DNA from 3 places in the Exiguobacterium sp. s70 genome. Region 2 is predicted to be linked to each of the others. Evidence: a T-box and tRNA genes for the amino acid it is inferred to sense, from the RefSeq annotation. Region 2 holds a T-box; the other regions hold tRNA genes.

Region 1 (6,016 bases), on a different contig from region 2:
ATTGGCCTGAACCGATTTCGAGCGTGTAGTTTTCAGCTGTGCCGCCTTCGAATTGCTCTCCGTCAGCGAAACCTGCGAAATCAAAGACAGCTGTATCGCCGTTTTCGATTGCGCCTTCTTTAACAGCAAGCTCTGCGCCTTGCTGTTGAAGCGCGTCAAGTTCAGCTGCAACTTCTTCGTCAGTGACTGTTGTTTCAACAGCTTCGTACTCGAGACCTTTGTATTCGCCAAGCTCAGCTTCTGGCTCAACGACGAACGTTACTTTGAACGTTACAGGTTTGCCTTTTTCGAGCGTGCCGTCTACATCGATGTTTTCGAGAGCGATTGGTTCGAAACCAGCTTCTTCGACCGCACCTTGAACTGTGTCACGGTAGAGGATATCGAGCGCATCTTGATAGAGCGCTTCTTCTCCGTACATTTTGTTGAACATTGGGCGTGGCAATTTCCCTTTACGGAAGCCAGGCACGTTCAAAGTTTTGACGACATCTTTGAATGCGGCGTCGACTGCTTTATCAAAAGCTTCTGCAGGTGCTTCGTACGTGAGTACGCCTTGGCTACCTGATGTTTTTTCCCATTTTGCTGTCATGCTAAGTCCCTCCAACAATTCGTTTATACGTACAAGAATGTACAACAATCCGTATTATAGCATAAATCCGGCGACTGCACACAAGGATTTAGTCTAGAAACGCCTCGGTGAAACGCATGTCCGCCTCGAGGATTTCCGCTGCTAGGCCGTCAGTTTCCTCGTGTTGCAAGATGGCCGTTTTCGCCTGTCCGAGTGCCACCTCCACGTCAGACGCTTCTCGCGGTGTGAACGGGTAGTGCGTGTACATGTAATTCATGAGCAGTTGTGTCGCAATCTCATCACCGTACACGACCCGCTGTAATTGATTGGTCATCGCTTCCCACGCTTGCGTATGCACGGTCGCCTCGTCTTGCGTCAATCGGTGCCGTATCCCGAGATCGGTCCATTCGATGACCGGCAACTCGTCGAACGCTTTTTGGAGCACGATCAACTTCATCAACTTTGGACGTTCCGCGACGAGGAGCTCTTTCAAGACGTTGTCGAGGACGTCGTCGATATTGAAATGAACGTGTTCAAGCGTCTCAATCTGTTCGCCGATTCCGCCTCGATGAAGGATTCGCTTCACTTTGGCGATCGCGGCCGGGAACTCGGTCAACTTCAACACTTGCAGTACTTGATGCGCTTGTGTGTTGACGTGATCAGTCTTCTCTTGCCATTCGAGATAGAGATTGATCCAATGGGCCGCCTCGAACGGTTGGTCACGCATGATGTAATACTGGGCGATTTGAAGCCCGCCGGCTGCAGGTTCTTCTGCGACCGTCATCTGAGTCGTGACGAGTTCTTCGAGTTTCTCAAGCGTCTCCGGTTCTTCCGGACGTTCCATCAGACATTGGAATAGTTCCATGAAAACAAAGGGATCCCCGGGCACTGCCTCATACCAATCCCACAGAATCGGTTCGACCCGTTGCCGTTCTCCGGCCGTGTCCGCCTCTTGAATCATCTTCTGAAGCCGCGACCAGTTCCCAGGAAACGGGTACGCTTTCTCTTTTGCCATCTCTCCACACCCTTTCCATTCATCTCCATCTTCCGTTAGGAATCGATTCGTTGTCAATCAATACCCCGAAAAACGAAAAAAGAGACAACCTCCGTGGAGGCTATCTCTATTTTAAATGGAAGTGTCCCAAGAGGGATTCGAACCCCCGACCGACGCCTTAGAAGGGCGTTGCTCTATCCAGCTGAGCTATTGGGACATTGACAAGAAAACTATAATAGAAAAATGGTTTGCTGTCAATTCCTTCTTTTCATTCCGTCACAGCTTTCCGCTCACATCGAGATCCTCGACGGCCGAACCGTCTTCAGACCGATAAAAGCGGACGTTGGCCTGCCCGTTCTCGAGATCCATCAGTACATACGTCTTGTCACTCCGTCCGCGCGGCATCCGAATCGAGCCCGGGTTCACATAGAGAACCCCGTCCTCAATCAACGCTCCGGCGACGTGCGAATGGCCGAACAACACGACGTTCGCCCCGACTTCTTCGGCCCGATAACGCAACCGGTTCAAGTCGTACTTCACGTCGTGGTGATGGCCGTGGACGATGAGAATCGTGCCTTCAGCCGTCTCCTCGATTCGCTCGAGCGGCAAGTCGCCACCGAAGTCGCAATTGCCGCGCACCGTGTGATACGGGAGCAGGTGCTCGTCGACGAGCGCGAGTTGCGAGTCACCACAATGATACGCGTCGTCGATTTCTTGTTCGTGCCGATTAAAGATGATCGATAGTTCTTCTGTCAATCCGTGACTGTCACTGACTACGAGAAAACGCATACGGGTCACCCTTTCATGAACGGAATGATTTCTGCCTCTAACTTTCGTAGTGCTTGACCGCGGTGACTGACCGCCGCCTTTTCGTCGCGTTCAAGTTCTGCTGCCGTCTTATGGAGCGACGGGACGATGAAGAGCGGGTCATAACCGAAACCGTTCTCCCCGTGCGGCGCATACCCAATCGTCCCTTCGATCGTTCCGCGTACCGTCAACGTCTCCCCGGACGGTTTGGCCAAACAGAGGGCACAGATGAAGCGTGCCGTCCGGTCGGTCGCCCCGTTCAACTTCTCGAGCAAGAGGGCGTTGTTCGCCTCATCCGATTTTTCAGGTCCAGCGAAGCGGGCCGAATGGACACCCGGTGCCCCATCGAGCGCGTCGACTTCAAGCCCCGAGTCATCAGCGAGGACAGCATGGCCGAAGTAGCGGGCCGCCTCCGTCGCCTTCAGCTCGGCGTTCGCTTCGAACGTCGTGCCCGTCTCGTCCGTCTCAGGTGCGTCCGGATAGTCAAGCAACGATTCGACCTCGAAGCCGAGCGGCGTGAGCATCCCTTCGATTTCGACGACTTTTCCTTTATTGCGTGTTGCGACGATGAGTTTCATGTGGTCTCCTCCAATTGTTCCCCGACATACCACCACGATGCGCCGAGCGCGTCTTCGGCCGCTTTGAATAACGTCTCGATCCCGCTTTGGGCCATGTGGAGCATCTCGTTCATCTCGAGCAACGTGAACGTTGCTTCTTCCCCCGTCCCTTGCACTTCGACGAAGCGTCCGCTCGCCGTCATGACGACGTTCATGTCGACCTCGGCCGCGGCGTCTTCTTCGTAGTTCAAGTCAAGGAGCAATTCGTCGGTCCGTCCGACCGAGATGGCCGCGACGCCTTCTTTAATCGGCGTGTCGTCAAGCTTGCCTTGACGGATGAGCGCATCGACCGCGAGGACGAGGGCACAGAAGCCGCCCGTAATCGAGGCCGTGCGCGTACCACCGTCCGCTTGGATGACGTCACAGTCAATCCAAATCGTCCGTTCACCGAGTCGTTCCAAATCGACGACCGAGCGGAGCGAGCGGGAAATCAAACGCTGAATCTCCATCGTCCGGCCCGACTGCTTCCCTCGGACCGATTCGCGGACCGTACGGTTGCCGGTCGCGCGTGGGAGCATGGCATACTCGGCGTTAATCCAACCTTGCTTCTTGCCGCGCAAGAAGTTCGGGACACGTTCTTCGACGGTCGCCGTACAGATGACTTTCGTGTCCCCGATCGAGATGAGGACCGATCCTTCCGCATGCTTGTTCACATGGGGAACGATTTCGACGGGCCGGAGCTCGTCATGGTTTCGTTCGTTACGCATCGACACCGGACACCTCTACTTTCTCCGCTCTCACGGGCTGACCGAGCCACTCTGTCGCGAGTCGGTCAAAGATGACGACGTCCCCCGTCGCATAAAACTGATGCGCCGGGACCGTGTCGAGGTCGTTCTCAAGCTCTTTGAAATCAAGGATGGCCGCCACTTCGAGCGCCGTCTCGTCACCAGATGAAATCAAATGGACGTCCGGTCCGACGACGTCTTGAATGACCGGAGCGAGCAGCGGATAATGCGTGCACCCGAGGATGAGCGTGTCCATCTCGGAAGACTGGAGCGGGCGAATCGTCTCAGCGACGATGGCGCGGACACGTTCCCCGTCAAGTTCACCGGCTTCGACGAGCGGTACGAACGGCGGACAGGCGAGCGAATACACATCAATCTCGCCGGCCACGTGCCGGAGTGCCGTCTCGTACGAGTTGCTCTCAATCGTCATCTTCGTGCCGATGACGCCGATATGTTTATTGCGCGTCCCTTTGACGGCCGCGCGGGCACCCGGGTCGATGACACCGATGACCGGGATATTGAGGCGTTTGCGCGCCTCTTTCAAGACGACCGCTGTCGCCGTGTTGCAGGCGATGACAATCATCTTCACGTTCTTACTTAACAGGAACTCAATCAGTTCCCACGTATAGGCTTCAATCTCATCGTGCGGGCGTGGGCCATACGGGCACCGTTCCGTGTCGCCGATATAGATTATTTCTTCTTTCGGTAGTTGGCGCATCAGTTCTTTGACCACCGTCAAGCCGCCAACTCCTGAATCGAGTACTCCAATCGCTCGTTTCATAATCATCACTTCCATTCCCATCTATCTTACCAAAAAAGCCGATTCTGAAAAAGAAACGGTCTCGTGACAAACAAAAAAGACGAGGTAGCCGATTGGCCGCCTCGTCCGTCGCTCAATTACTGAGCAAGACCTTCGCTTGTGAGCATGTCAGAAAGCGTGTTAACCGCTTCTTCTGCATCGTCACCAGCTGCAGTGATTTTGATTGTAGAATCTTTTGCGATTCCGAGTGAAAGAACACCCATGATTGACTTGAGGTTTACTGTCTTACCGTTGTACTCAAGGTTGATATCTGATTGGAACTTAGAAGCTGTGTTAACCAACTGTGTAGCTGGACGAGCGTGAATTCCTGAATCTGCAACGACTGTGAACGTTTTTTCCATGACGTGATAGTCTCCCTTCAAATTTCAATTCTACAGGTGAACCTGCAGAATAATTGTTTGTGAACTCATTATCAAATGATAGCGGATTCGCAAAAATTCTGCAAGCGATTTTTATATTCTGGAGTCCATTCGGTCGGACGACCGGATTTCGACAAGTGCACGAGGCTCGTGCGCCCCGCGAACATGAGCTGTTCTCCATCATATGCCCCGTAATGAATATCACATGAAGTGTTTCCGACCGTCAAGACATTGGCATACACCTTGATCGATTGGCGCGGCATCACCTGGCGGACATAGTCGCATTGGGCGTCCGCCACGACGACGAACCCATCTTTCAACGAGAACCCTGTCGCTTCAAGCAACTCGATCCGTGCATCCTCAAAATAGATGAACGGAATCGTATTATTCATGTGGCCGTACGGGTCGCACTCCGAAAATCGGACTTTGACGTCTAGCGCGACCCCTGCTCTGACACGTGTTTCCCAATCGGCTTCCCGGAAGTACTTCGTCATCCGTAACCCTTACGCCTCGACCGCAGAACCAGTGCGGCCTTTGTCGCTACCGAAGAACGATTTGAACGAGTGAAGCGTCGTCTGACGGTTCATCGCAGCGATTGACGTCGTGAGCGGAATGCCTTTCGGACAAACTTCGACACAGTTTTGTGCGTTTCCGCACTGTGCGAGACCACCGTCTTCCATGAGCGCTTCCAAACGGTCTTCCGCGTGGAAGGCGCCGGTTGGATGCGAGTTGAAGAGACGGACTTGCGAGATGGCAGCCGGTCCGATGAAGTTCGATTTGTCGTTGACGTTCGGGCATGCCTCGAGGCAGACACCGCACGTCATACATTTCGATAGTTCATACGCCCATTGACGCTTGTTCTCTGGCATCCGTGGTCCTGGTCCTAGATCGTACGTCCCGTCAATCGGAACCCAAGCCTTCACTTTTTTCAACGCGTCGAACATGCGCTGACGGTCGACTTGAAGGTCACGGACGACCGGGAATGTCTTCATCGGAGCAAGACGAATCGGTTGCTCGAGCTTATCGACGAGTGCCGTACACGATTGGCGCGGCTTGCCGTTGATGATCATCGAACAAGCGCCACACACTTCCTCGAGACAGTTCATGTCCCAGTTGATTGGTGTCGTCT
Region 2 (6,016 bases):
AAAGAAATTTTGAACCGTTACGACTTTAAAGGTTCGAAGAGTGAGATGTCACTCGATAACGGCGACCTCGTCCTCGTCTCAGATGACGACTATAAACTCGAGCAATTGAAAGACGTCATGATCACGAAATTGATTAAACGTGGCGTACCGACGAAAAACCTTGATTATCAAAAAGTGGAACGTGCGCTCGGCGGCACAGTTCGTCAACGCGTCAAATTGAAGAGCGGCATCGATAAAGACGATGCAAAAAAAATTAACAACGCCATCAAAGAATCAAAACTGAAAGTGAAGTCACAAATTCAAGACGATCAAATCCGTGTGACAGCCAAGTCGCGCGATGACCTTCAAGCCGTTATGCAGCTCGTCCGTGAGCTCGAATTGTCCGTCGATGCCCAATTCACAAACTACCGATGAAACTCGCCATCATCAGTGACCCACATGGTTCGTTTGATGATTTGAAAGCCGTGCTCGAGTCGGTCCGCCGCGAGACGGAGCACATCCTTTGCCTCGGCGATCTGTACGAGTGTCATATCGGTAAGAAACGGCGCAACGAGCGCTTCCATGAAGTGTCCGATGTGGTGACGTACGACCCTGACTACGAGGCGCTCCTCACCTTCCCTAGCCTGCGCGGCAATCAAGAAGAGCGGATTGACGAAGTGCTCGTGGTCTCGCATCCGGTCAAGACACGAATCGCCTTATTACCGGAGCAGACGACGCTCGATGAGGCGCTATTCTTGCATGGACACCAAGTGAAATGGAGTCCGGACTGGGAACCGCTTGTCGAGAAAGGGAAGTATCCGCTCGTCTTTATCGGACACAGCCATATTCCGGGGATTTACCGGAAAGGCCGCTCGATTCCCTGGGAAATCGGACAGCCGTTCGTCCTAAAGAAAAAACGTTACGTCATCAACGTCGGCGCCGTCATCTTCGACCGGGAGTGGTGTCTGTATGACACGAAAGCTCGGACGGTAACGCGGATGAAAGCATAAGAGAAGGGACCCCACGAAACGGGTCCCTTTTGTCGTCCTTACATTTCTTCTGGAGCTTGAACACCGATCAAACGGAGTCCTTCCGTCAATACGATCGTCACCGCTTTGACGAGGGCGAGACGTGATTGTTTGCCTGCATCTTCTTCAAGGACACGGACATGACCGTAATACTTGTTGAATGCTTGCGCCAAATCGAGCACGTAACGGCTAATGATCGATGGTTCGCGGCGTTCGTGGGCACGTGTGATGACGTGCGGGAACGCGTTGAGCATCGTCACGACGCCCCACGTGTGGTCGTCGTTTGCGCCAGTGAACGTCGAGCCGTCATAGTTGCCTTTACGAAGGAGCGAGTTCGCACGCGCGTTCGTGTACTGCACGTACGGGCCCGTCTCACCTTCGAATTTGAGCATGCTATCGAGGTCGAACTCGATGTTGTTGATGCGTTCATTCTTCAAATCGTGGAAGATGACCGCGCCGACACCGACCATGCGTGCCACGTCGTCCGCGTTCGCAAGTTCCGGGTTCTTCTGAGCGATGTTCGCTTGTGCTTTCTCGATTGCTTCTTTGAGCACTTCCTCGAGCAAGACAATGCGACCTTTACGTGTCGACATCTTCTTCCCTTCTTGCAAAATCAAGCCGAACGGCACGTGATGCATGCCATCGACGAAGTCATAGCCGAGCTTGCGCAAGACTGAGAACAGTTGTTTGAAGTGAAGCGCCTGCTCACCGCCGACGACGTAGTTCGCCTGGACGAAGTTGTACGTCTCATGACGATAGACGGCAGCTGCCAAGTCGCGTGTCGCATAAAGCGTCGCGCCGTCTTTCTTTTTGATCAAGCATGGCGGTAAGTTCTCGTCCTCGAGTGAGACGACCATCGCCCCTTCACTTTCGACGAGAAGGTTTTTCTCTTCGAGCATGGCGACGACACGATCCATCTTGTCGTTATAGAACGCTTCCCCGTTAAAGCTGTCGAATTCGACACCGAGGAGGTCATATACTTTTTGGAACTCTTTGAGTGATTCTTCGCGGAACCACGTCCAAAGCTCAGTCGCTTCCTCGTTGCCGTCTTCGAGTTTCTTGAACCACGCACGGCCTTCGTCCTCAAGTTCCGGTTGTGTCTTCGCTTCTTCGTGGAAATGGACGTAAAGCTTCAAGAGCTCAGCAATCGGATGTGCCCGGACCGCTTCCTCGTCGCCCCATTTTTTATAGGCGACCATCAGTTTACCGAACTGTGTGCCCCAATCCCCGAGGTGGTTGATGCCGACGACGTCATAGCCGTTTTTACGGGCGATTTGGTTGATGGCATTCCCGATCACCGTTGAACGAAGGTGTCCCATCGAGAACGGTTTGGCGATGTTCGGTGACGAGAAATCGGTGACGATTGTCTCGTTGCGTGTCGCATGCGTCGCATAGTCCGCTTGTTCATCGAGCACCGTGTTGATGATTTCTTGTGAGACGACGTCACGGCTCAAGAAGACGTTCACATACGGGCCGGCCGCCTCGACTTTCGTGAACAACTCGTCGTTCAAGTCGTTTGCGATATCCGTCGCGATCATAACCGGGGCTTTACGATAGGCTTTCGCAAGTTGGAAACACGGGAAAGCAAGGTCCCCGTGTGCCTCATGTTTCGGTTTTTCAATCAATGCTTCAATCTGGTCGAGCGTCAACTCGTCCCCGATGACACGGGACAAGGCTTCCGCATATTTGCGTTCATAACTCATTCTAATTCCTCCTTATCATTTGTTCATAAAAAAAACGCCCTTTGCACAGATGCAAAGAGACGGGATGGCCCGCGGTACCACTCTTCTTGCCTGCTTGACGCAGACCGCTTTATCGGTGATAACGGGGGTCCCCCGGCTACGCCTACTCAAGTTCGGATAGCATCTCAAAAGTGCGTTTCGCGATGTTTGTCAGCCTAGGCTCTCACCAATCCCTAGGTCGCTTTGTTGACGGAACGATCGTTACTCTCTTTTTCATCGACTTTCGTCTATGTGGTTGAAAAGCAATTTCATTATAGAGGATATTTCATATAGACTCAATGCTAGAATTCCGCCATTATGATGGATAGGCAGGACTCAGGCGTGATTGTGCCGAATCTCCTACCATACATAATTGAATTTTTCCCACATAGGAGGGAACCATGAACCATTTCCGCAAGATGTCCGTCCTTGGTTGGAGTATTTGGAGTATGCTATTCGGTTTGACGCTCATCTTGTTCGCTACAGGCGTATTGAACATGCCGGCCATCGAGCCGTTACCGTTCATCTTGATCGCGTTGCTCGTCATTATTTTTCAAATGGACTCCATTGAACGGAAAGGCGTCTACTTTACCTTTTCAGAAAGTATCGTCTTAATTATTTTTTTATTCTTTGATTTTGAGACAGCGCTGTTCGTCAATCAGATTGGACTACTCGTCTTCCAGTTCGTCAACTTGAAACCGCGCGTCGCGCTTCGACGGTTCCGTTTTACGTATCCGTGGAATGCCATCACGTCATTTTTGGAAATCGCCATCCCGGCCAGTGTCTACTTGGCACTTGGTGGTGTGACCGGTCTCGGATTCTATTCCCAAGACTCGTTCCTTCCGCTTGCCGGTTTGATTATTGCCATCATTTTGAACACGGTCGTCCAAAAGTATCAAGTCGGCTGGTGGTTCCGCGTCGACATCCCGGTCCGTGACTTTTTAAGCATCGCGTTTTACACGTATATCGTCAGTCTCGTCTTCATTTTGGCGGCCTCGCTCTTCCGAGAGACGAACTTGCTCGTCGTCAGCAGTATCGCCGCCGCACTCACGTTCTTTATTAAGCGACTCATCATTCAAAAAGGTCGACAAGACGCCTTCAAATCGTTGATTGAACAATATGATGAAGCAAAAGAAGCCGTATCGCTATCGCAAAGCGAGGCACAAGCCATCGAAGTGTTCCTCAGTCAATGTGAGCGACTCAACGAGTACGATGAAGGGTACGTCGAGTTCAAACTGTTTGATCGCACACTTTACTTTGATTTGAAGACGCGCCAGCCGATCGATCGCCATGTCGTCTTTGAATTACTCGATGCAACCTATCCGAACGAAGCCTCGGTCGAGTACGAGATGCGCTTCGAATGGGACGCCCCGCTGTCGAACGAATTTAATGAAGACTATCATAGCTTCATCTCGGTCCGTTCCGAGGAAATCGAAGGAATCCGCACGTGGATTGTGATGACGGGCGAGCACGTCTATGGCTATCCGCCCATCATTCAACGCGAGATTGTCAAACTGCTCAAGTCGTTCAATCGGACGATCAGTCGTTGTCATGAACGCGACCGCCTCTATACCGAGAGCCGGACGGACAGCTTGACGCTGCTTGCCAATGCGCGGGCTTTTTATGAATACGGGATTCAACAGATCTCGGACGGCTCGATGTATCCGATTTCCGTCGCGATGCTCGATATCGACTTCTTCAAAAAAATCAATGACACGCACGGTCACCAAGTCGGAGACAGTGTGCTCCAAGAATTCGGTCGCCGCATTCGTCAAGTGCTCCGCACCGAAGACTTTGCCGCCCGTTACGGCGGTGAAGAGTTCATCTTGCTCTTAAACCGTTGTGATGTTGAGGCCGCCGTCGAGATCGCCGAGCGCATCCGCCAACAAATCGAGAACAAACCGTTCCACGTCGACGGAATCGATATACCCGTCACCGCTTCAATCGGTGTCGATACGATTCAGTCGTTCGGCGACAAACGTCTTGACGATACGATTCGTAACGCCGACCGCGCGCTCTACGTCGGCGGGAAATACGCCGGTCGCAACCGCGTCGCCCATTATAATTTCTTAACGACCTGACTCGCCCCCACGTTCATCGCGTGGGGGTTTGCTATTGACAAGCAGATTTGAAACAGGTACGTTAGGGAACGTGTCTTATAACTAAATATCACAACTTTTTTATCAAGAGAGACTGAGGGACTGGCCCGATGACGTCTCGGCAGCGGGTAACCTGTGCCAAATCCAGCGAGCGGTCTGCTCGAAAGATGAAAAAAGTGTTTCTTGTCGAGAGAGCCTTTTTTCAGAAGGCTCTCTTTTTATTTTTATGAATGAGGTGAATCGATTGGAACAACCAACAGCTAACAAATGGGCGCTCTTGCCCTTACTCGTCTTCCTCGTCTTCTTTATCGGGGCAGGCATCTACTATGACGACTTTTATAAATTCCCCGTCTTGATCGCGGCCTTGATTGCCGTCATCGTCGCGGCGATGATGACGAAAGGGAGCGTCACCCAGACGGTCGAACGCGTCGCCCAAGGTGCCGGGAACCCGAGCATCCTCATCATGGTGTTCATCTTCTTGCTCGCCGGTGCGTTTTCAAGCGTCGCCGAAGCAATCGGTGCGATTGACGCGACCGTCAATGCGGCATTGACGTTACTACCGCCCTCGCTCCTATTGAGCGGCCTATTCGTCATCGCAGCCTTCATCTCGATGGCGATGGGTACATCGACCGGGACGATTGCCGCACTGGCTCCGATCGCTCTCGGCATCCATGAGGAGAGCGGCGTCAATATCGCTATCGCGGCGGCAGCCGTCGTCGGGGGTGCCATGTTCGGGGATAACTTGTCGTTCATTTCAGACACGACGATCGCAGCCGTCCGCACCCAGCGGACGAACATGCGCGACAAGTTCCGGACCAACTTTTGGATCGTCTTGCCGGCAGCCGTCATCACAACGATTTTACTCGCTGCCCTATCGAGCGGAGAATCGACCATCGAGCCGGCGGCGTTTGAATGGTATAAGTTGATTCCGTATCTAGCGGTTATCGTGCTCGCTTTGACGGGAATGAACGTCATCCTTGTCTTGCTCGGCGGCATCGCCCTGACCGGCATCATCGGTCTATTGGATGGCAGTCTAGCCGTCACCACGTACGTCACCGCCATGGCGGACGGCATGATGGGCATGGCCGAGATTTCACTCCTGACATTGCTCATGGGTGGGCTCGTCGGACTCATCTCGCACAACGGCGGACTCACGTACTTGCGTGACGCGCTCACGTCCCGAATTAAA
Region 3 (6,016 bases), on a different contig from region 2:
CTCGGATATGACGCGCGACGAGAACCTCGCCCGGGCCTATTTGCGCGGGTCGTTCCTTGCCGGCGGGTCAATCAATCATCCGAAGACGTCGTCGTATCACCTCGAGGTGTACAGCCTGTACGAGAACCATAACCAGGCGCTCCGGGACCTCGCCAACCGCTTCGGCTTGAACGCGAAGACGCTCGAGCGGAAGAAAGGGCATATTCTCTACATTAAAGAGAGCGAGAAAATCTCGGACTTTCTGAAACTTGTCGGGGCGACGCGCGGCATGCTCGACTTCGAGGACGCGCGCATCATCAAGGACATGCGGAACTCCGTTAACCGGCTCGTCAACTGTGAGACGGCGAACTTGAACAAGACCGTCGGGGCGGCACTCCGCCAAGTCGAGAACATCAAGTTCCTCGAGCGCACGGTCGGACTCGAAATCTTACCGGTCAAACTCCGGGAGATTGCCGAGCTCCGGGTCACCCATCAAGACGTCTCGCTCCAAGAACTTGGCGAGATGCTCGAAACGGGACCGATCTCGAAGTCAGGAATCAACCACCGGCTTCGTAAAATCGATCAGATTGCGGACAAGGTGCGCAACGGTGAAGAAATCAGCTCATCGTGACGTTGGTTGCGCCAAAACCATTCTTCCTATATAATTAGCAATTGTGTATAGGACTTTAGAAATGTAACTTAAAGGAGCTTCATGATTATGTCGAATGCAAAGAAAAGAATCTCGCTCACGATTGACGCTGACTTAGACCAGGTCATCACGGAGCGTGCGAAACAAATCGGAATCCCGAAAAGTGCCCTCGTCACGTTCGCGACAAGCCTCTTCCTCAACCAATTGCGGGCCGAAGAAGTATTGTCAGGCGACACGAATGCCATCTATCAGGTCATCCGTAAAGACTATGAACTGCTCACGAGCGTTGATAACTTAGACAAATAATTGCGAAAGGCTGACTCCGGTCAGCCTTTTTTGGTTGCATCCGGCCCTGAAATTTGAAATAGTGGTTGTATTGAATTCGAATGGAGGTCGTTCCAATGGGGCAAATCTTGCTCATCCTAGTATTACAACTCGTCTATGTACCGGTGCTGACGCTTCGTACCATCATGCTCGTCAAAGGAAAAACGATGATTGCGGGGCTGTTCGGTACGCTTGAGACGCTCATCTATATCTTTGCGCTCGGCATCGTGTTCCAAGATTTGACGACACTCGGGATGATCGTCTATGCGGTCGGCTTCGGACTTGGGATTCTCGTCGGCGGTTACGTCGAGCGGAAACTTGCGATCGGCTACAATATGATTCAAGTGCACACACAAGAGTTCCCGGCCGAGCTCATCCAGAAGATGCGCGACAGCGGCTACGGGGTGACACACTACCAAGGGCAGGGACGTGACGGCATCCGCTATCGTCTCGATGTCTTGGCAGCGCGGACACGGATGAAAGATTTGCGCCAGATGGTCGAGGAGTATGAACCGAAGGCGTTCCTCGTCGCTTTCGATCCAATCGACTTTAAAGGCGGCTATATGATGAAAGGGCTCCGACGCCCGAAATGAACAGGACGACTCACGGAAGTGGGTCGTTTTTTTCGTGGAACGGGGAATAGACGTACAAAGGGGATGAGCGGGTTGAGACGAAAAGGATTATGGATTGTTGTGATTGGGTTGCTCGTGGTCGGCGGGGCGTTGTATGCCACCTCGTTTTGGAACTCGGAGTCGTCACTGAAACCACCGCTCCCGACGGTCCGGGTCGGAACCGTGACCGCGGAAGTGAAACAGTCGACGTTCTGTTGGTCGGACGGGGGCGAGGCGGTATGCGAGGACCACGCTCTGCCGGAAGCGGATGACCTACAGCTCGTGCCGGTCGAAGCGGGTGCCGAGATTGATGTCGAGTTCCACGCCGAGCCGTCGAACGCTTCGTTCCATCAACTCGTCGATGGGGAACTTGTCCCGGCTGAACCGGTCGTGCCAGACGAGCCGGGCGTTTATGTATTCGAGACGGGCGGGGATTGGCCGCAAGGCGATAGCCGCTATGTGTTCGGTGTCGAGGTCAAGGAATAAAAATGTTGACCTGTCCGCTACGGGCGGCTTTATGATAAACGAGAAGGGGGGACGCCAATGATTCAAATCGGAAAAGTGGTCCATCTAACGGGGTTGTCCACTAAGGCAATCAAATGGTATGAAGCGAAAGGACTTGTCCAACCGACTCGTTTAGACAATCAGTATCGGTTATACGGGATGGAAGAAATAAGGCGCCTGAACGAAATCAAATTACTACGTCAAATGGGCATCTCGCTCGAACAAATTCAAACGGCAGAAAGTGTGAGTGGGTTACTCGACAGCAGACTTGATGAGGTCCAACGTGAAATCGAGGCGTTGCGACAAGTTGAGCAACAAATTAAATGGATGCAAACAGGGGGAGATTCAATGAAAGTACGTTATGAGAAGTGGGACCAACCGAAAATCGTAAACGGCTATGTATCCGAACTCACCAAAATCCCATTCGTTTGGGAAAAACTGCAACCAGAGCTGACAACAGACGAATCATATGGCGTCTGTTTAGCGAAAGAAGAAGCCTATTTAGCAGGGATGACTAATCCTGTGACAGGTGAAGACGGAAGACAGGTTGAACTGTCGGCAGGACGGTATCTTGTCGCCACGGTCGAAGGGGGAATTCCAGCCATCCCTACGACATATAATCAACTTCTAGCATTGCCGGATGTAACGTTGCGAGATGCACTCGATTTTGAGCGCTATATTCATGGGCAAGACGGAGCCGACGACTTGATTGAAATTTGGTTGCCCGTCCAATAACAAAGAAGTGCCTTTCCCGAAGTCGGGAAAGGCACTTTTGGATTAACGCGTCATGACTTTGTCGATGAGACCGTAGTCTTTCGCTTGTTCAGCTGACATGAAGTAGTCGCGCTCTGTGTCGCGCTCGATGACTTCAAGCGGCTGGCCAGTGTTGTCGGCCATGATTTGGTTTAATTTCTCACGCATCTTGATGATGCGCTCGGCATGGATTTTGATATCCGATGCTTGACCTTGCGTACCGCCGAGCGGTTGGTGAATCATGATCTCTGCGTTTGGAAGCGCGAAGCGTTTGCCTTGTTCACCGGCTTGAAGCAAGAAGGCACCCATCGATGCGGCCATTCCGATACAAATCGTCGACACGTTCGGCTTGATGAAGTTCATCGTGTCATAAATCGCCATTCCGGAAGTGATCGAACCACCCGGGCTGTTGATGTAAAGTGAGATGTCCTTATCTGGGTCCTCGGCTGCAAGGAAGAGAAGCTGGGCGACAATCGAGTTTGCGACGTTGTCGTCGATTGCACTTCCGAGCAAGATGATGCGGTCCTTGAGCAAGCGTGAGTAAATATCGTACGCGCGTTCCCCGCGACCTGTTTGTTCGATAACTGTTGGAATTAACATTGAATCTGCCTCCTTTATGTAGGTTGTAAACATATCATACCGCTATAGTCAATGTTGGTCAAACGATAGTCATCGTTTTTGACCTATTCCACGGTTTGATGATTCTAAAACGACAAAAGAGGCCAGGCATATGCTGCCTGGCCTCTTGCTATGATACACCCGGAGAGATTCGAACTCCCGACACCTGGCACCGGAAACCAGTGCTCTATCCCCTGAGCTACGGGTGCATGTTCTCTGACACGATTTATTATACATTTGTTTTTTTAAAAAAGCAATCCTGTTCGTCTCACTTTTTTTCGAGCACGATTTCGCGCTGTTCGCTACAATAGGAAGCGAGAGGGGTGTGACCGATGCAACGGCAAGAACAGCAACAACTTCAGACACAACAGTTGACCCAGGACATGGTCCGGCGGCTGCCGATTCTCGAGGCGGACCGGACCGCGATCGCCTTTCAGCTCGGCCGGTTGGCCCGACGCAATCCATGCATCGCCACGGGGAGCGGTGCGGTCGAATGGGTGGCCGATACGGCGAGTGGGTTCGAGGAGCGATTGTTCGAGCAAATCGAGGAAGGGAGCGGGACCGAGGCCCAGCGTGCGCTCCAGAAACGGCTCGTCCTCGCGCTCGACCATCGCGGTCTACTACCGGAGAGCGACTTCGTGCTCGCCCATCGTTTCGAGGTCGATGTGGCGGACATTGAGGCGGCGCGCCAGGCGCTCTTGTTTCTAGAACCGACAGGGATCGGGGCAAAGAATGAGCACGACTGCCAATACCGGCATGCGATTGAACATGACGACCCACTCGTCTTGGACGTGTTCGAGGCGCTCGACGCGAACCTTGATGACATCCCGGGACGACTCGACATCTCGGTTGCCGAGTACGAACGAGTGACGCGTATCGTGGCAACGCTCCCGAAGACGCCATTATTATATGAAGGAACCGAACACGTCGTCCCGGAACTTGAAGTCGTCCGTCATGACGGAGAGCTCGTGACGACATGGTTCAGCCCGACGCTCGACGCGGCTCGGATCGGAGACGACCGCGAGGCGAAATGGTGGAATGAGACGCTCGAGATGCGGAACGCGACGCTTCGATTGGTATGGGCCGTCATCGCCGAACGGCAACGCGATTGGTTGGACGGGAAGCTCGTCTTGCACCCGTTGACGCGAAAAGAAGTCGCCGAACAAATCGGCAAGCACGAGTCGACCGTCGGCCGGGCGATTCAAGGCAAGTACGTGACGACCGAAGGCGGCGTGATGGCGTGGCGTCACTTTTTCGTCCGGGCCTCGCACGGGCAATCGCCGTTCATGGTGAAGAAGGCGCTCGCCGAACTGATTCAACAAGAGACGTCGCCGCTGAGCGATGCCGCACTCATGCGCGAGCTGGCAAGGCTCGGCTATACGGTGACACGACGGACCGTGGCGAACTATCGGGAGGCGCTCGGTTTTGGAAACTCGCGGGAGCGGGAACGACAACTATGGAAAGGAGGGGACTGACATGGTCCTGACGTTATACCGCCGTGCCAACTGTTCGCTTTGCGAGGAGGCACTCGTCATGCTCGAATGGCTCATGGAAGACTATCCGTTTGAGCTCGAGCAGATCGACATCACCGGCAACGAAGAACTTGAGGCGAAGTACTTGTTTGAGATCCCTGTCGTCTTACACGAGGGGCGTGTCATTAGTCAAGGTCGATACGATGACAGTAAAGTTGAAGATTTTGTTAAGTATACGCTTACATCGAAAAAAAACGTTTGAAGGGGTTGCAAGACGGAAAGGTGATTGATAAGATGAAGTCGTAGCGGTGGGACGCAAATATAAAAGTGGGACAAAAATTGTCCATGCTTTAAGTCGAGGGGGAATGAGTATGATCCAGCAGCTGATTCAAGTTCAGAAGCAAATCGTTCCCGACATGCTCGATACGCTCCGACATCGTTACGATATCTTACATTATGTCCGTTTGATGCAGCCGATCGGCCGCAGGACATTGGCCACAAGCCTCGGGCTGACGGAACGAATCCTAAGACGAGAAGTCGACTTTTTGAAAGACCAAGGTCTATTGATGGTCGCTACTCAAGGTATTTCCCTTACGGAATCGGGCAGAAACGTTCTCCGGGACTTGCACGAGGTCATGGGAGAGATCCTAGGCATCTCGGAAGTCGCACGAGAACTCGAGCGCAAACTAGGCGTTCGCCAAGTCGTCATCGTACCGGGTGATTCCGACGAGACGTTCTGGGTCCAGCGAGATATCGGACGGGCCGCCGTCACGCAACTAAAAGCGCGACTGGCACCGGACGACAATATCATCGCGGTCACAGGCGGGACGACGATGGCATCGGTTGCGGCCATGATGTCGCCCGATAAAAAAGAACGGCCGATGCATTTCGTGCCGGCACGCGGCGGACTCGGAGAGACGCTCGAGTTACAGGCGAACACCGTCTGTTCTCGGATGGCCGACCGGGCCCATGCCGACTATCATTTACTCCACATTCCGGACGAGGTTTCGCAAGAGACATTCGAGCGGATGGTGGAGGAACCTAGCATTAAAAATGTACTGGAAATGATTAGAGCGGCGCGAATTGTGGTACATGGAATTGGTGAG

The links. A T-box is a leader RNA that pairs with one kind of tRNA and senses whether it is charged. The one in region 2 lies ahead of argS (arginine--tRNA ligase), so its partner is inferred to be a tRNA-Arg.
Region 1: it has a tRNA-Arg gene. The T-box ahead of argS (arginine--tRNA ligase) is inferred to sense a tRNA for this amino acid. The anticodon was not compared.
Region 3: it has a tRNA-Arg gene. The T-box ahead of argS (arginine--tRNA ligase) is inferred to sense a tRNA for this amino acid. The anticodon was not compared.

The regions. Positions count from the first base shown of each region.
Region 1 covers NZ_JACSLV010000002.1:191,820-197,835, reverse strand. Annotated here, with positions in the region: gene tig (trigger factor) at 1-586, opposite strand, end outside; gene KNP84_RS05690 (hypothetical protein) at 675-1,580, opposite strand; tRNA gene KNP84_RS05685 (tRNA-Arg) at 1,703-1,776, opposite strand; gene KNP84_RS05680 (metallophosphoesterase family protein) at 1,836-2,348, opposite strand; gene KNP84_RS05675 (XTP/dITP diphosphatase) at 2,354-2,944, opposite strand; gene rph (ribonuclease PH) at 2,941-3,690, opposite strand; gene racE (glutamate racemase) at 3,683-4,489, opposite strand; gene KNP84_RS05660 (phosphocarrier protein HPr) at 4,606-4,869, opposite strand; gene KNP84_RS05655 (acyl-CoA thioesterase) at 4,941-5,381, opposite strand; gene sdhB (succinate dehydrogenase iron-sulfur subunit) at 5,391-6,016, opposite strand, start outside.
Region 2 covers NZ_JACSLV010000003.1:39,723-45,738, forward strand. Annotated here, with positions in the region: gene KNP84_RS08625 (YajQ family cyclic di-GMP-binding protein) at 1-414, shown strand, start outside; gene KNP84_RS08630 (metallophosphoesterase family protein) at 411-989, shown strand; gene argS (arginine--tRNA ligase) at 1,028-2,710, opposite strand; T-box leader at 2,763-2,975, opposite strand; gene KNP84_RS08640 (GGDEF domain-containing protein) at 3,130-4,809, shown strand; SAM riboswitch class I at 4,906-5,001, shown strand; gene KNP84_RS08645 (Na+/H+ antiporter NhaC family protein) at 5,054-6,016, shown strand, end outside.
Region 3 covers NZ_JACSLV010000001.1:393,217-399,232, reverse strand. Annotated here, with positions in the region: gene whiA (DNA-binding protein WhiA) at 1-610, shown strand, start outside; gene KNP84_RS02010 (hypothetical protein) at 698-934, shown strand; gene KNP84_RS02005 (DUF2179 domain-containing protein) at 1,030-1,545, shown strand; gene KNP84_RS02000 (hypothetical protein) at 1,609-2,049, shown strand; gene KNP84_RS01995 (MerR family transcriptional regulator) at 2,107-2,802, shown strand; gene clpP (ATP-dependent Clp endopeptidase proteolytic subunit ClpP) at 2,845-3,420, opposite strand; tRNA gene KNP84_RS01985 (tRNA-Arg) at 3,575-3,647, opposite strand; gene KNP84_RS01980 (RNA polymerase factor sigma-54) at 3,771-4,913, shown strand; gene KNP84_RS01975 (glutaredoxin family protein) at 4,915-5,172, shown strand; gene KNP84_RS01970 (sugar-binding transcriptional regulator) at 5,282-6,016, shown strand, end outside.